2 linked regions of the Roseimaritima multifibrata genome follow. Each later gene encodes a partner of the first gene's protein in a complex. Links are inferred from orthologs where the notes say so. Each region holds a gene or a part of one and is shown in the gene's direction. Other genes may lie near its edges.

Region 1 (8,477 bases):
GATGGTGGCAATTTCGATGGCAAATTCGCTCAGTATCTGGCAGGTGCGTTTGATACGATCCTGATGGCAGCCAATGTGAAATCGATCGGTCGTGCGCTGAAAGCGGGCCGCCAAGGTTTGCACGACGGGCACGTCATCGCGATCTTTCCGGAAGGGACGATCACTCGCAGTGGCCAGTTGCAAGCCTTTCGTCCCGGCGTGACCAAAATCCTGAAAGGAACCGACGTCCCGATTGTGCCTATGTTCTTGGACGGAATGTGGGGCAGCCTATTTAGTTTCTCAGAAGGTAAGTTCTTCTGGAAATGGCCCGCCTGGCCTCGACGGCAATTGACCTTGTATATCGGGACTCCGTTGCCAGTCGATGCACCGCTGGACCGCATGCGAAATGCCGTTCAGCAGCTCGGTTCCAAAGCGATGATCGAGCAGCGTCAGCGGATGCCTAAGCTGCCCTGTCAGATTGTGCGGGCATGGAAGAAACGTGGCGGCAAGATGCAGAACGCCGATTCCAGCGGTGTTGAATTAAGTGGCCGAATGATGTTGCTGCGGACCTTGGTCCTGCAACGCATCCTCCGGCGTGAAGTGCTGCTGGATCCGAAACAGGAACCAACGGTCGGGATTTTGTTGCCGCCAAGTGTTGCGGGAGTCGCGGTGAATGTGGCGATGGCGTTTGAACGCAGGACCGCCGCCAACCTAAATTACACCGTCAGCAGCGATGTCCTGAATCGGTGTATCGAATCGGCTGGGATCAAGCACGTTTTGACCAGTGTTCGATTTATGGAGAAAATGAATTTTGATCTGGATGCCGACGTTGTCCTGCTGGAAGACTTCAAAGACAAAGCGACCTTAGGGGACAAAATTTGGGGCGTCATCGGAGCCTATCTGCTGCCAGCGTTCTGCCTTGAGCGATTGCTAGGTTTGAGGAAAATCGCCTGTGATGACCTGCTGGCCGTGATCTTTACCAGCGGTTCGACGGGGACTCCCAAAGGCGTCATGCTGTCGCACGCAAATATCAGCCACAACGTGGAAGCGATCAAGCAATCGGTTCGTTTGGATAGCGACGATGTGGTGTTGGGGATTTTGCCGTTTTTCCATTCCTTTGGCTATGCGGTCACGCTTTGGGCCGTCCAGACATTGGGGCCTCAGGGCGTTTATCACTTCAACCCGCTCGATGCCCGGCAGGTCGGAAAGCTAGCCGAAAAATATCAAGCGACGGTGTTGCTGGGGACGCCAACGTTCCTCCGCGGCTACCTGCGTCGGATCGAACCCGGCCAGTTTGCAAGTTTGGACGTGGTTGTGGTTGGGGCTGAAAAAATGCCCGCCGATTTGTTTGAATCGTTTGAAAAACGCTTCGGAGTTCGCCCCGTGGAAGGTTACGGAACGACCGAATTAAGCCCTCTCGTTTCCGTCAATATTCCACCCTCGCGTTCGGCTGCTAAATTTCAGCCCGATCGATTCGAAGGTTCGGTCGGTCGCCCGTTCCCCGGAATTAGTGCCAAAGTGGTTTCGCCCGAGGATGGGAGTGAACGCGGAGCCGGCGAGGATGGGCTGTTGTTGATTACGGGACCCAATGTGATGCAAGGTTACATGGGACGTGAAGACCTGACCTCCGAAGTCTTGCAAGACGGGTGGTACATCACTGGCGATATCGCCAATGTGGACAAGGAAGGGTTTCTGCATATCACCGGTCGGCAAAGTCGATTTTCGAAAATTGGCGGTGAAATGGTCCCTCACATCCGCGTCGAAGAGGAACTGGCCAAGCAGCTGCTTGTCGACGATGATGACGATGGGGAGGACGATGTGCTCCGAGTCTGCGTCACGGCAATCCCAGACGCCAAAAAAGGGGAGCGGTTGATCGTGTTGCAGCTGCCCTCGGAAAAGGACCCGAGCGATCTGCGGAAAGGATTGACGGAAGCAGGGCTTCCCAATTTGTTTCTCCCCGCCGCCGATGCGTTTTATACGGTGGAGGAAATTCCAGTCTTGGGAACCGGGAAATTGGATTTGAAGGGGGCGCGGGTTTTGGCCGAGCAATTAACCGATCCTGCGGCAGCCAATGAAACCCAAGCAAGTGGATGACGCCATGGATTCTGCCGAAGCCGATGCCGTAGGGACGACGTCGAAATCAAAGCGACGTCGTTGGTGGATTTTCGGATTCGTTGCAGCCGGACTGATTCTGGGGACGCTGGGATACGTCGAATGGTTTCTGAAACGTCCCGTCGGCGAAGGGCCGGCCGGACCCGAGATCGCCCGCCAGCCGTTTGAGAAAATCTGGAGTGAACAGACGATCCAGATTGTTGGCATCGGGGATAGCGTTACCGCAGGACTGGGGGCGAAGAACCCAAGTCACAGCTATTACAACCGGCTTCGAGAGAATCCGGAGGACGAGTTCGAATCGATGCGGGGCATTTCGTTGTCGGCCGTTCTGCCAAACTTGCAGCATCAAAATTTCGCTGTTTCAGGGTCGGAATCGCTGGCGCATGAGCAGATGGTCAACGAGACCGTTCCTGACTATCCCGCGGAGACCTTCGGGATCATCCTGATGTCCAGCGGAGGGAACGATTTGATTCATAGTTATGGACGTCGACCGCCTCGAGAATGTGCGATGTATGGGGCGACCTTGGCGGAGGCGGAACCATGGATCGAAGCTTTTGGGATCCGCTTAGCTGGGATGTTTGAAAAACTAAACGAGCGGTTCCCCGGCGGCTGTGAAATCTATTGTGCGGATATCTATGATCCAACCGACGGCGTTGGGGACGCGCCCAGTATCTTTTTGCCGCACTGGCCGGACGGGTTAGCCATTCATGCAAAGTACAACCAAACGATCCGTTCGGTTGCGGAGTCATTTGAAAATGTCTTTGTCGTCCCGCTCTACGAGAATTTCCTCGGGCACGGTTCGCATTGCCGGCAGTTTTGGCAACCGCATTACGATGCGCAGGATCCGTATTATTGGTTCTACGATAATGTCGAAGACCCAAACGATCGTGGGTACGATGCGATCCGGCGTCTGTATTTAAAAACGATCGTCGAAAATACGTCGCTCCGCTAGCGGACGCCATCGTCGTTGCCGTAGCTACCGTCGTCAGACGGTGGATTTATTCGATTGTAGGCCTGTCTTGAATACTCGCTTACGCTTCGTGCTAGTAAGCGGAAAGCGAGCGTTGCTACCGAGCGCTAGTGCATTACGGCTCGAGCGACATTGAAGTAGATGACGATTCCTAGGATGTCGACGATTCCAGCGACAAAAGGGTTGCTCATCAAGGCGGGATCCAGCCCCAGTCTTTTGAAGATCAATGGAAGGGTGACTCCGACCATGCACCCCGAAATCACCACCGCGAGAAGCGTGATCGGGATGACCATCGCACTGGCGCTGTCCGGGGCAACAAATAACGACACCACAAAGCCTAGCGAGGCTAAGAAACTGCCAAGCATGCAACTGACCACCAGTTCTCGAGAGAGAATCGTTCTCCAGTCGCGGACGCTTAGGTCGCCGCTGGTCATTGCCGTGATTACCAGGGTTGCCGACTGAGTCCCCGAATTGCCACCCGCTGAAATGATCAGAGGGATGAACAGAACCAGCCACGTGTAAGTTTCCAGTTCTTGGTCGTATTGCCGGAGTGCAAACGCGGTCAGCAGGGCTGCGAAGAAAAGGATGGTTAGCCAGATTCCTCGTTTCCAGCCTAGCCGAACCAGATTGATTCGCAGGTAGCTTTCTTCCAGCGGAGCGACCGCAGCGATGCGCTGTGCGTCCTCGGTTAGTTCCTCTCGAACGACATCGATCACGTCGTCATGCGTGATGATTCCCAGAAGTTGTCGTCCCTGGTCGACCACGGGGATCGCCAACATGTTGTAGCGTTCGACCCGTTCTGCAACCGCTTCTTGGTCATCGGTAGGGAGGACGGCGATCACGTCGGTTTCCATCAAATCGCTCAGTCGCGATTCCACGTTCCCCAGTGCCGAAATCAATTGTCGGCCGGAGACGATTCCGCGGAGCCGATCGTCTTGGTCAACCACATAGATGTAGTAGATCGTTTCTAGTTCTTCCGCTTGTTTGCTCAGTTCTTCCAACGCTTGTCGGACCGTCAGATCTTCGGTCAGTTTGGCGACTTCCGAGGTCATGATCGCCCCGGCGGTCCCCTCGGCAAAAGATTGGAGTCGCCGGATGTCGCGGCGCTCGGATGCCGGTAGCAACGCCAGTAGGTCGACGACTCGACTTTCACTTAGCTCTTGGATCAAGTCGACGCGGTCATCCGAGGGGAGTTCCGCAAGCAGGTTTGCAGCTTCGGTTGTGTCTTCAAAGTTCAGGATGTTCAGTTTTCGGTCGAGATCGAAATACTCGAAAATCTCGGCTCGAAGTCCTGGGGGGGCGTGGAGCAGGACCTGCCAAGATTCGGCAGCGGTAAGTCCTTCCATGTATTCGGCCGTCCGCCCCGGGTTCAGTGCGGTGCAAAATTCCTGCAGCTCTTCGGCACTATTGTGCTCCAGCATCTCTCGCAGTTCTGGGAGAAAAAGTGTGTTGAGCATCGTTGAAGCAATTCACGAGTGTGCAGGGAACTGTCTAGATGGGGCGAGGCCGCGGGGTATCTTAGCGGGCGAAGTCAATTGTCTGCACCCGCCGGTCAGCGGTAAGCAGGGGGCGTCGGATCGGGAGAGAATGGTTTTCCGAGTTCTTGTCACAGGACTTGTGCAGCCAGCGAAGCGGGGTGAAAAACTTCGGTTCACGGCAGGTTTCCCCCTTGATGGCTTTGCGTTTTTGTCCGAGCGGGTGGTTTTTGCCTCCGCGAGATGTGAAATTGTTTCATTTCGTTGACACTTCAATTTTGCCGCAACTATAATTTTGTGGTACGAGGCTCCGCTCCGGTGCTCCCTTCTCATTAAAAGCCCATGTTTTTTCTCGGCAAGTGGTAAGGGTTGAGCTAGAATTGAGCCTAAACTTGATGGATTTCCGCCCTCGGAATCACCTTGTCTCCCAAGAGCCTGCACGATGACATTTTTAGGCAAGTGCTTTACCTTCATGATCTTTATCCTCAGTGCCATATTTATGGCGCTGGCCTTGGCTGCAAATGCCTCCCACCGCAATTGGCGGGAAGAAATTGTCAAGGAAGGTGGATTAAAGGATCAGGTTGAAGAGTTCGCCACAAAAAACCGAGAGCTTGAAGACGCTCGTGTTCGCGTCGAGCGAGCCCTTGCTGCGGAACAGGTTGCTCGCCGGACCGCTTTAGCGGCTCTGGAAACCGACCTCGCACAGAAAAGCGACTTGTTGGCTAAAGCTGAGCAAGCTTTGACCAGCGAGCGTGCGACCAATGAATCATTGGCTCGCAAAGACGCACAGATTACCGACGAACTGACGCGTTTGACTGCCGATAACGCCAAACTTCGCCAGCAAATTGTCACCGAACAAGACGACCGCGACCGTTTGTTCGCCAGGGTCCTCGAATTGACCGACAAAATGAACGGTATTCGGGGTTTGCTGGAAGTTCAGAAAGAGCGGAATCAGACGCTTGTCGCTCAGGTGACTCGCTTTACTGAAGTCATGCAGGCTCGTGGTATCAACGTCAATGACGCCCTCGATGGAGCTCCTCCTGCTCGAAACGGGACCGTATTGGTCGTCGATCGCGGCAAGAAGTTGGTGGAATTGTCCATCGGCTATGACGAAGGGCTGCGAGTTGGCCACATGCTAGAAGTGACCCGTGGATCACAATATTTGGGCCGTGCGAAGGTTCGCCGAACCAGTCCAGATCGTGCCGTTGCGGAGATCATGCCAGACTTTACGCTTGGAACCATCCAAAAGGGCGATCGTGTCGACACCACAATTGAATGATATTCCTCGGAAGCAGAACGCCAACATTTACACAGTGATGCTGCTTGTTAGCATGCTCTTTATGTTGGTCGCTGTTATCGCCATGTTTGTTGAATTTCGCCGGTATGAAGGGACTCTCCCTTGGAAAACCGATGAAGCGCGGCCACAGGTTATGCATCACACGACCTTGCCGACCTATTTCTAGGCACTGGGCCATTGGTCCACTAATTGCTGTAGTGTATGCTCGCAATGGTGGCCAGACAGGCTGGCAGCCAATTGACGTGAAAACGCAGTAACGTATTACAAAGAAGGGTGTCACGATGGCAGGTGCTGTAGCCGAATTTACCGTTGACAATTTTGATTCCGAAGTCCTTCAGTCCTCCAGTCCCGTTCTGGTTGACTTCTGGGCGCCTTGGTGTGGCCCTTGCCGCCAAATTGCACCAATGATCGACGAACTTGCTAACGACAACCCAAGTTTGAAGATCGGAAAGCTGAACATTGATGATCATCCTGAAATCGCTCAGCGATATCAGGTTAACACCATCCCAACCTTGTTGGTATTTAAGGATGGTAATATCAGCGAAACCTTTATCGGAGTTCGCCCAAAAGCTCAGCTGCAAGAAGCTCTCGATTCGGCCGGTGAAGCCTAATCGCGTCGCGAATTGCGAAAGATCCAAAAGCCACAGCAAGTTGTTGTGGCTTTTTTTATGCAAACGCGCCTCCCTCGCCTATCACGAACGGTCCCCAATCAGGCCGAGACTGCAATGAAGACGTTCATTTCACAGTAATGGCGGGCAGGTTGCGGTGTTTTTCCCTCCCCTCCCAAACGCAAAGCTGGCTCGCCGGTGACGGGAATGAAAAATGGCCGTCTCCACAAGGCAATCTTCAATCTTCAATCTTCAATCTTCATTACTCATTAAGCAGTCGCTCACCCAGCGACTGCAGCCTCGTCCCAAACAACGCGCTTTTAAAAAGCCTTTTCATCATCCCTGTCAAAGATCTTCAGCACGCTAAACTTGGGGATCTGTCCCGCGTCTGACCCAGTTGGCGTTTTTTGGGGCTAGCCGTTTCCTTTGTCTTCTTTATGCGAGCCTACTGCGATGGTGGATGTTACTGAGCAACGAGAACTTAGTTTTCCTGACTTTGACGCCGTCCTGGAGGAAGTGGATCGGTTGGCATCGGGGGAGGTTCGCACGGTGGGGAATCATACGTTTGGCGAAATTTTGAATCACCTTGCGATTAGTCATGATGTTTCCGCAGGCCGTCTGCAGGCTCCATCCCCGCCGCTTCTGGTTAAGCTTTTGATGCCGTTGATTCGGCGGACGGTAATTCATGCCAAGCCACTAAAGCCGGGTTTCAAACTGCCCGCTTCCGGCGAATCCTTTTTCTGGCCCGCTGGGGATTTTGAAACGTCCTCGTCGGTGGCTCGCTTCAAAGAATCGGTGGAGTACTACAGGACGAACGGCCCGCTGGCGAAACATCCCTTCTTTGGGAAACTAACAAGTGCCGAGTGTGACCAACTGCAGTGTCGTCACGCGGCCCTGCATCTTGGTTTTGTGCATCCTGCGTGAACCGGCCCTCTCCTATGGTCTGGTGAAAAGGCTTCCCCGATCCGGTTTCGTGGCACGAAATTCAACGAGCGGCGCAAGGCGACAATTGCAGAATGGAGAATGAGAATTGCAAAGTCCCCTGCAAGGACAGTCATTTTGTATTTTTCATTTTACAATTTAGCTTTTGCAATTCCCCTCACCCGTGAGCCAGTTTCGTGGCGGGCAACCTGTCGCAACCTGCCCAGCCATCCACCACGGAATAATTTTCAGAAGGCCACTTCTCCCCGCTCACAGCAGCCCGCGCGTGCCGTTCCGCTACGAAGTCGGTGCCAAACCGCGAGGGGTTGTTGCCTTTACGCGTCTGCCAGATTGGAGATCGATGGCAGTTGCGACGTGGAGGCTGGAAGGACCAGCCATTCGGTGATGACCACCCGCTGGATGATCGGGTCGGTGATGTGCCCTAGAATGGCTTCCATCAAACGGTCGCGAAGAACCGTTTGTGTCGGATCGTTTAGCAGTTCGGTAGGAGCCTGCCGGAGCAATTGTTCGACGGTTTCATTGATTTCCAGCTCTTTCAGCCCGAGTTGTTCTTCGGCAGAATGGCGTCGTTGAGGGTCGACGACCACATGCAGCTGAAACGAGAAAACCTGGGTTAAGTCCGAGACATGTTGGAATCGGTAATGCCCGATCGGAATCGTCGATGATTGTTCTTGATTCAATCGTGCGACCTGGCTGCGGACGTAACTGATGATGACCGCATGGACCACCACCATGGACAGAACAAGTCCAACCACCCAGTAGCGACGTATTAAATTCACGGTAAACGAGCTCTACGGATTCGGTTTATCAAATGGAAACAATAACAACATGGTCGGATTTACGTCCTTTCAACCCTAGGTTGCCTTTATGCTTCCGCAGGATTTGCCAGCAGGGATCTCGAGGAGGCTCGCTTTGAATGTGAATACAACCGACACAACCGCTCCAGTCGTTCTGGTCTGTTCGAGTCCGAAAGCGGGTAGCGGAAGGAATGGCCATCGGATGCCATTGTTGTTGGCGGCCTTGCGGAAAGCCGGTTATGACGTTCACTGCCATCACCAAATCGACAAGGTGGTCGAAATCGCCGAACGCTTGGG
Region 2 (8,559 bases), 2.9 Mb from region 1 along the record:
GCGTTTGGTCAGGAGGAGACGAAGGCCTTGTCGATGGAACCTTAGGGGGACGCTTCGGTTTGTTGCGACACAATCAAGGTGGCGAAGGACCGTACATGCGTGGGATGCAGATCGATACCGAAGGGTCCGCCAACGTCCGCTTGATTCCAGGTGAAAACATGGATGTTAAGAGCGTCGATTTCCGAGCCGGCGTCCCGGTCTCATTTGGTTTCGGAAGGCTACACACACGCTTCGGATACTATCACCTAAGTTCGCACGTTGGGGATGAGTACCTTTTAAAACGCCCGGATTTTAATCGTCTAAATTTTAGCCGCGACGTCCTCTTCATCGGGGCAGGGTACTGGCTGACGCCGGCAACTCGAATCTACGGAGAGGCCGGCTGGGCGTTTTACAGTGACATCAGTAAAGAATGGGAGTTCATGTTCGGGATCGAACGTGCACCTCGATTTGCAACTGGCATGCGAGGCCAACCATTCTACGCGATTCAAGGACATCTCCGCGAAGAGCTGGACTTTGGCGGTCACTTCAACAGCCAGATCGGCTGGGCGTGGCGTCGGAATGCCTCGTCCGGTCTGTTCCGAATTGGACTGCAGTACTTCAATGGCAAAAGCCAACAGTACTCGTTCTACCAGCAAAATGAACAGCAGCTTGGATTCGGTCTGTGGTACGACTACTAACCGGCCGCACGGTTTAAAGTGACGCCAACCGGTAGCGGCGTTACCACGAAACGCTTACGCGAGAACATTTTCGGCCCAGCAGGCTGGCCGATACACGCCGCACGAATCGCAAGCGAGTGAATAAACGACACGCTGGCGCGGATCCAATTGAATCGTATGCGTGACCGTCCTGATTACTCGCTGGCGCTTTTTGAAGTTGCGCTTTCTGGAGTGGGCTACTTTGCTTCCGCCGGGCTTGTCCCGGTCCGGGGCAAGCCGGAAACGGAACTCTCGATACCTGGAGCTAAAAAGGTGGTGGAATAGCCGAATGATTTGAGGCATCCGCAAGGGTACGGAAATCAGGACGATTGACCACCGCAATCACCTCAAAAGCGCAACATCAAAACTGGCGCTTCGTGCTTGTAAACGACAAGAATCCTTGCCTCGGGCGTGAGCGAGGCGTTGTTGTCGTATCGATGATCGGCTGCAAAAATCATGCAGCCTTCACGCTGGGCGTCTTAGAAACTTCATGTCCCTGCAGTCGTTGCGGGCACCTAGTCGACGCCCTAGTTTCCACTTGGCTTTTTCAGTGGTGGCAACTGTGTCTCTAATACGCCTCGGGCCGATCGCCAGAGGATGACTCCTTCAGCAATCATCCAAACCTGCAGGGCCAAAGTTCCGATCCCGAATGCGATCAACAGCCAGTTTCGCTGTTCAATCCAATCGAATGCGAGGTTGTATCCCATCGCCCAGGCAGGCATCAGCATCATGATGACCATCGGGATTCCGATGACAGCCAAAGGTTTGCCTCGACGAGTCAAGTAGAAAAAGGCGACCATCAAAGCCAATCCGGCGAGCAATTGATTGGTTGCTCCAAAGAGCGGCCACAGCAACAGGCCTCCGGCTCCAGGCTTATCCCCCCCTTGAAACGCAATGAGTGCCGCGACGCCGACGGCAACCGAAGTCGCTACGTACTTATTTTGCAGCGGTTTGACATGCAGCGTCGTCCCCAATTCCTGCAACACGTAACGCTGCAGACGCGTCGCCGTATCGAGCGTTGTCGCAGCAAAACTCGCGACCAGAACGGCCATGATTGCGATCGATAGCTGCAAAGGAACGCCAATGGTGCTGATAAAATTGGCTCCACCATCCACAAACGCAGCCAGTTTTTTCCCCAACGTGTGATCACTCCACTTTCCGTCGGCTCGATAGTATTCAGCCCACGCAGCGGTCCCGGTCACGGCGACTCCTTCGGCGTCCATTTGGTTTTCATACCGGATGACTCCATCGACATTATTCCTGATGATCGGCCCCATCCCAACGCCTGCACAACAGGCAAGGATAACGATCACTGCCAACGCTCCCTCCAACAGCATCGCACCATAACCAACCGCTTGGGCATCGGTTTCACAGGCAATCTGTTTACTGGTTGTCCCACTACTGACCAGGCAGTGAAATCCGCTACACGCACCACATGCAATCGTAATAAACAAAAACGGAAGCATCGGGGGGGCTCCGGCAGGAACGTTTTGCGCGATCGCAGGAGCCGAATTGAAGAGGTCGGCACTGCCGGTAACCGATGCCATTCCAAGCCCAATCACCAGCAAGCCAAGGGCCACGTACAACTGCTGGCTGTTGATATAGTCACGCGGCTGCAGCAGCAACCAAACGGGCAATACCGAAGCGGCAAAGGCGTAGACCAACAGGATCAGCGTCCAGACAACCTTTGGATTCCAGAAATGATTTTCGGTCGGAAAGATATGTTTCAAATCAATCGGGAGGTAATACGCCCCGATGTAGACCGCCGCATACAACAACGCCAACCCAATCAGACTTGGCGCCAAGAGGCCTCCACCGCGGCGATAGACCCAAAGCCCGATCACCACAGCCACTGGCATCGCCACCCATACGCTCAGCACCGATTCGGGATAGATCGAAAAAACCGTCGCAATCACCAATCCAAAGACCGCCAAGACGATCGTCAGTGCGGCGGCCAACACGATCAGGAAAAGCAATTTGGCTCGAGGCGAAATCAATCGCCCGGCAACTTCGCCAATCGTCTGGCCTCGGTTGCGAAGGGAAATAACCAGAGCTGCCAAATCGTGGACGCCGCCGATCAGGATCGATCCAAAAATGACCCACAAAAGAGCCGGTAGCCAACCCCAGAAAACCGCCAAAGCCGGACCGACGATCGGCCCCGTTCCGGCGATACTAGTGAAGTGATGACCGAAAATAACGGAGCGACGGGTCGGGACAAAATCGACATCGTCCCGCATTTCGTGACTGGGAGTGACATTTTTATCCGTCAGCCCAAACAGGTACTTTGCCAACCACTTTCCGTACGTGTTATAGGCAACGATAAACCCGAGCATGGAGGCCACAGCTACCAGAAGAGTCGTCATCGTTTAATTGGCTACTAGATAGAGGAAAATGAACTGCCCGTCGGCCGGTACTCGACACAAGGATGAACTGCCTATAATAACCGCGCAACACCCCATCGCCCACGTCTCCAACGGAGCTAAAGCCCACGTGACGGATAAAATCGAAAAAGCAATCATCATCGGAAGTGGTCCCGCCGCTTGGTCGGCCGCTATTTACGCTTCCCGAGCCAATTTGGAGCCTCTGGTCTTCGAAGGTGCCAACACGGAAGAAAACCGCCAACAGGGGACCCTCCCTCTAGGCCAGCTTGCCCAGACGACCGAAGTCGAAAACTACGCAGGATTTCCCTCGGGAAAACTGTCTCAGTTCGTCAATTCGGCGATCGATGACGAGCAAAAATACATGCTCCCTCCCGTCGAAGAGGAAGCGCACGCGGTCACCGGCCCCGAGCTGATGAACCTAATGCGGCAACAAGCCCGCAATTTTGGGACTCGAGTCATCACCGACGACGTGACGGCAACGGACCTAAGCAAAGGCCCGTTCACGATCGAAACCTTGGAAAACGGCACACACCGTTGCCATACGCTGATCATCGCAACCGGAGCTCGAGCCAATTACTTGGGCCTTGATTCAGAAGATGCTTACAAAAATCGCGGCGTCAGTGCCTGTGCGGTTTGCGACGGAGCGTTGCCTCGCTTCCGCAACAAACCCCTGGTCGTCGTCGGCGGTGGCGACAGCGCGATCGAAGAAGCCAGCTACCTAAGCAAATTCGCATCCAAAGTCTATTTGGTGGTCCGCCGCGACGAATTACGAGCTTCCAAAATCATGCAGGAACGCTTGGAAAGCACTGAGAAAATCGAAGTCCTTTGGAACCACGAAGTCGAAGAAGTGCTGGGCGACGACTCCCAAGGCGTTAGCGCGATCCGGCTTCGCCAAAATGTGGAAAACAAGGAAAATACCGTCGAAGCAGGTGGCCTATTCCTAGCCATCGGGCACACCCCAAACACCAGCTTCCTGGGCGATCAGGTCGAATTGACGGACAAAGGCTACATTCGCTGGACCCAATCCTTCCGCACCGCGACCAGCGTCGAAGGTGTCTTTGCGGCAGGTGATGTTGCCGACGACTACTATCGCCAGGCAATTACGTCCGCAGGAACCGGCTGCATGGCCGCTCTGGACGCTGAAAGATTGCTAGCCGACCGCAACTTGCTGTAAACTAGCAGGTGGGCTGAGCTCCTTTTTGAACATTGCTAAGAGGGCCTGCTTTTCTGCAGGCCCTCGTTTTATGGTCCTCCCGCCCCGGAAACGACGACTTTATCCTTCGCCTGGAGAATCAAGTGTTGACACGAGAATCAAGAAAATCACTGGCGATCTTCCTGGGACTCGTGCTCGGAGGATTTGTGGCTGCCCCCAGCGGGCACGCTCAAAAAACCTCTGGCCTGATGCCTCGCGAAGGAGAAGAAGTGGCGACACTGGCCGGTGGATGTTTCTGGTGCACCGAAGCTGTGTTCGAGCGAATGAAGGGAGTCAACGATGTCGTTTCCGGCTATACCGGAGACCCTGACGTGACGAACCCGAACTACCAGATGGTCCTTTCCAAGAGGACCAAACATGCCGAGGCGATCCAGATTTTCTACGACCCCAATGTTGTCTCTTACCGACAACTACTGGATGTCTTTTTTCAGATCCACAACCCGATGACCTTGAACCAGCAAGGTGTCGATAAAGGGCCGCAGTACCGCAGCGCAATCTTTTATCACGACGAAGCACAAAAAGCCGAAGCGGAAAAAGTGATCGCGAAACTAAACAAATCGCCAAAGTTCCGCAGACCGATTGTCACGGAAGTCACGCCCGTCGGGCAATTTCATTTGGCGGAAGAATATCATCAGGACTACTTCCGCAAAAACCCGTATCAAGCCTACTGCCAATCAACCGTCGCTCCCAAAATTCGAAAATTCGACAACCTGTTCAAAGACCAGGTTCGAACCGAAGGAATTGGCAGCCGGTAGGGACTATCATCCGCAGAGCGAGATGTGCCCGCCGAAATTCCTCGCGGATCGGCACGAACCGACCGGGGAACACGCGGGATTTCTAAGCCGACTGCCGGACGGCTTGCGTCCAATGCCATCTACATTGTTAGCGGAACGGCGCGAGCCGTCCGGCAAGCGCATTGAACAGACCATAAATTTGCCGGTCAGCTTGCTTCGATCCGCCAGGAAATGCGCCCCTAGACAGCCAAAGTAGATGGCATTGGGCTTTTGTCGTTTCGCTAAGAAAGTATTTGGGGCGAGATGTTTGCCTCGCGGAACGGCGCGAACCGACCGGTACATACGTGGGATTGGCAGGACGAGAGCCGGACGGCTCGCGCCGTTCCGCTATGAAAGTAGAAAGCTTGCGGAGCCCGGGTGAGGGCCCCGCATTGCAGCTTACTGGTTTTACTCTTCGGTCGATTCCGAATCATCCTCTGGCGAATCTTCCGGAGCGGGAGCTTGCTCGGTCGCAGCGTCGGAATCGGCAGCTTTAACATCGCCCGTTTCCGAAGCAGTCCCTTCCGGCGTTACACCTTCAGGTGTGGCTCCTTCTTCTTCCTTCTCTTCTGCCGGGACTCGAACGACGGCGATCAGGGTGTCATCGTCGCCGAGGTTCATGATCCGAACCCCTTGAGTGTTTCGACCGATCACACTGATTTCACGAGCGGCGACCCGCTGAATCTTGCCTTTGGCAGTCATCATCAGAATCTCGTCATCGTCGGTGACCCGCACGATATCGACAACATTCCCGTTCCGCTCGCTGGTGCGAATGTCTCGCAACCCTTTGCCACCACGGCGTTGGGTGCGATAGCGAGCCGATCCAGAGGTTTCTTCTTCGTTTTCTTCATCGCTATCCGCAGCGGCGTTTGGTCCAAACGGCGTCCGTTTGCCGTAACCTTTCTCGCAGACGGTCAGCAACGTTGCATCGGGATCGGCGACGACCATTCCGACGATTTCGTCATCCTTGCCTAGATTGATGCCCTTCACGCCGGAGGTATTTCGCCCCATCGATCGAGCATCACTTTCTGCGAAGCGGATCGCCATCCCCGACTTGGTGACCAACACCACTTCGGTTTCGGGACCGACAACGGCTGCGTCGACCAAACTGTCATCTTCACGCAGCTTAATCGCGATAATCCCGCCACGTTTCGGACGGCTGTAGCTTTCCAAGCTGGTCTTTTTAACCAACCCTTCGCGGGTGGCCATCATGATGAAGTGGCCGGGCTGATCGAAATCGCGGATCGCCAAGCATTCCGCGATCTGCTCGTTCTCTTCCAGATTCAACAGATTGACGATCGCTCGGCCGCGGCTTTCACGAGACAACTGTGGCAGGTCATAGACCTTCTGCCAGCGAACCTTCCCGGTGGTCGTAAAGAACAACAGGTAGGCGTGGGTACTGGCGACAAACAGATGTTCGATCGGATCTTCGTCTTCGGTCTTGGCCCCCTTGAGTCCTTTTCCGCCTCGGCGCTGAGCTCGATAGGTGGTGGCGGGGGTCCGCTTGATATAGCCGCGGTGACTGATGGAAACGACCATCGTTTCTTCGGTGATCAGATCTTCAAGATCGATATTACCGAGTTCTTCGGTGCTAATTTCGGTACGGCGTTTATCACCAAACCGACGCTGCATTTCGATCAAGTCGTCCTTGATGATTCCATAGATACGTTCTTGGCTGCCCAAGATATCCAGGTATTCCAGGATCTCTTCCAACAGCTGAGCATGTTCGCCGCCAAGTTTCTCTTGTTCCAGGTTGACCAATTGCCCCAGCGTCATCCGCAGGATCGCATCGGTTTGAACACTTGTCAGCGTGTACGAATCGGCTGCACCACGCTCCTCGACAAACTGCTCAAACCCCTTATCGCCGATGGCTCGCTGCATCAGAGCGGCCGGGCATTCGATCTGCATCAGCCGTTTTTTTGCTTCCGGCTGGGTACGGCTTGTTCGAATGGTTTTGATGATTTCGTCGATGTTGGCCAACGCCAACAACAGGCCTTCGACCGTATGTTTTCGGCGTCGAGCCCGATTCAGCAAGAACTGAGTACGGCGGCGAATGACCACCAAACGATGCCGCAGGAATTCCTGCAACATTTCTTTGACGGTTAGCTCTCTTGGCTTTCCGTCGACCAAAGCCAACAAGATGACCGAGAACGAATCTTGTAGTGGCGAGAACTGATACAGCTGATTGAGAACGACATCTGGATCGGCATCCCGTTTCAATTCGATGACCAACCGAACCGGTTCTTTCAGATCGCTTTCGTCGCGAATCGCCGAAATCCCTTTGATTCGATCATCGTTAACCAGTGCCGCGATCTTTTCAATCACTCGGTCACGAGCTTGCTGGTACGGGATTTCCGAAACCACAATGCGGAACCGGTTCCCCTTCATTTCCTCGATCTTGCAACGAGCCCGAACCTGGATCGTGCTTCGACCGGTGGTGTAGCCGCGGATGATACCGGAGCGACCACAGATGATCCCGCCGGTCGGGAAATCGGGGCCGGGCATGACGGTCATGATTTCGGCGATCGTCATGTCCGGATTGTCGATCAACCGGATCAACGCTTCGCAGACCTCGCCCGGATTATGCGGCGGGATACTGGTTGCCATCCCAACGGCGATACCACCCGATCCGTTAACCAGCAGGTTCGGAAACCGACTGGGCAGCACGGTTGGTTCCGTGCGAACTTCGTCGTAAGTCGGAATGTAGTCGACCGTATCGAATTTCAGGTCATCCAGCATCTGAGCGGCGACAGCGGACATCCTTGCTTCGGTATATCGCATAGCCGCCGGAGGCAGACCGGCAATCGAACCGAAGTTCCCCTGCTTGTCGATCAGCATGCTCCGCAGGTTCCACTCCTGAGCCATCCGGACCAAAGTCGGATAGATCACGCTTTCACCGTGCGGGTGATAGTTACCCGACGTATCACCAGAAATTTTGGCGCATTTAACACGCTTGGATCCGGGGCCCAGATTCAAGTCATTCATGGCGACCAGGATTCGCCGCTGACTTGGCTTCAGACCGTCACGAACATCCGGCAAGGCTCGACTGACGATGACGCTCATCGCGTACGTCAGGTAGCTTTCGCGAAGTTCATCTTCAATCGGCAGGTCGATCATTCGAAGCGCACCGGCTCCGCCTTGACCGCTTTCCCCAAAGCCATGTTGGAGATCTAGTTTCGGGGCCATCCCCTCTTCTTCGCCGTTTCCGTTCTCGGGATCGTTGCCGTCGGTAGACAAATAACTGTCCTTATTAGTTGAAGCCATTCTGGCGGTCAGAGGGCGAGCATGACCCCCTTTCTCAAGCGGCTAATTCTACCGCAAAAAGGGCTTGTTCACAACGGCCCACAAGCCCCTAAACGAATCCATAACCCCTTGACTTACAATACCTTACGACATCATTTTCAAGCGAGTCGCAGCGTGCCTTCCGCGACCGCTGCGGATTTCGCTTTTTCCGTCTTGAGGCGACTCTATAATGCACGGCCACCGTTTCCCCCACA

The links.
Region 2: the proteins of trxA (region 1) and FF011L_RS16810 are in contact, whole or in part, in a crystal structure (PDB 1F6M), measured with the Escherichia coli proteins. The link is inferred for Roseimaritima multifibrata from one-to-one orthologs.

What each region holds. Positions count from the first base shown.
Region 1 is NZ_CP036262.1:1,751,347-1,759,823, forward strand. Bases 4,930-7,779 are described here. They hold trxA (thioredoxin), read left to right. Parts: upstream 4,930-6,114; coding sequence 6,115-6,444; downstream 6,445-7,779. Other genes in these bases: FF011L_RS06420 (coiled-coil domain-containing protein), read left to right, coding at 4,979-5,815; FF011L_RS06425 (hypothetical protein), read left to right, coding at 5,808-5,999; FF011L_RS06435 (DUF1569 domain-containing protein), read left to right, coding at 6,895-7,365; FF011L_RS06440 (hypothetical protein), read right to left, coding at 7,698-7,779. In the rest of the region: FF011L_RS06405 (AMP-binding protein), read left to right, coding at 1-2,073; FF011L_RS06410 (SGNH/GDSL hydrolase family protein), read left to right, coding at 2,078-3,043; mgtE (magnesium transporter), read right to left, coding at 3,169-4,518; more of FF011L_RS06440, read right to left, coding at 7,780-8,162; FF011L_RS06445 (diacylglycerol/lipid kinase family protein), read left to right, coding at 8,302-8,477. UniProt on the Escherichia coli protein: Participates in various redox reactions through the reversible oxidation of its active center dithiol to a disulfide and catalyzes dithiol-disulfide exchange reactions.
Region 2 is NZ_CP036262.1:4,642,665-4,651,223, forward strand. Bases 2,237-5,168 are described here. They hold FF011L_RS16810 (NAD(P)/FAD-dependent oxidoreductase), read left to right. Parts: upstream 2,237-3,086; coding sequence 3,087-4,250; downstream 4,251-5,168. Other genes in these bases: FF011L_RS16805 (carbon starvation CstA family protein), read right to left, coding at 2,237-3,058; msrA (peptide-methionine (S)-S-oxide reductase MsrA), read left to right, coding at 4,373-5,044. Also shown: FF011L_RS16800 (DUF1207 domain-containing protein), read left to right, coding at 1-677; FF011L_RS26410 (hypothetical protein), read left to right, coding at 834-980; more of FF011L_RS16805, read right to left, coding at 1,223-2,236; gyrA (DNA gyrase subunit A), read right to left, coding at 5,471-8,248.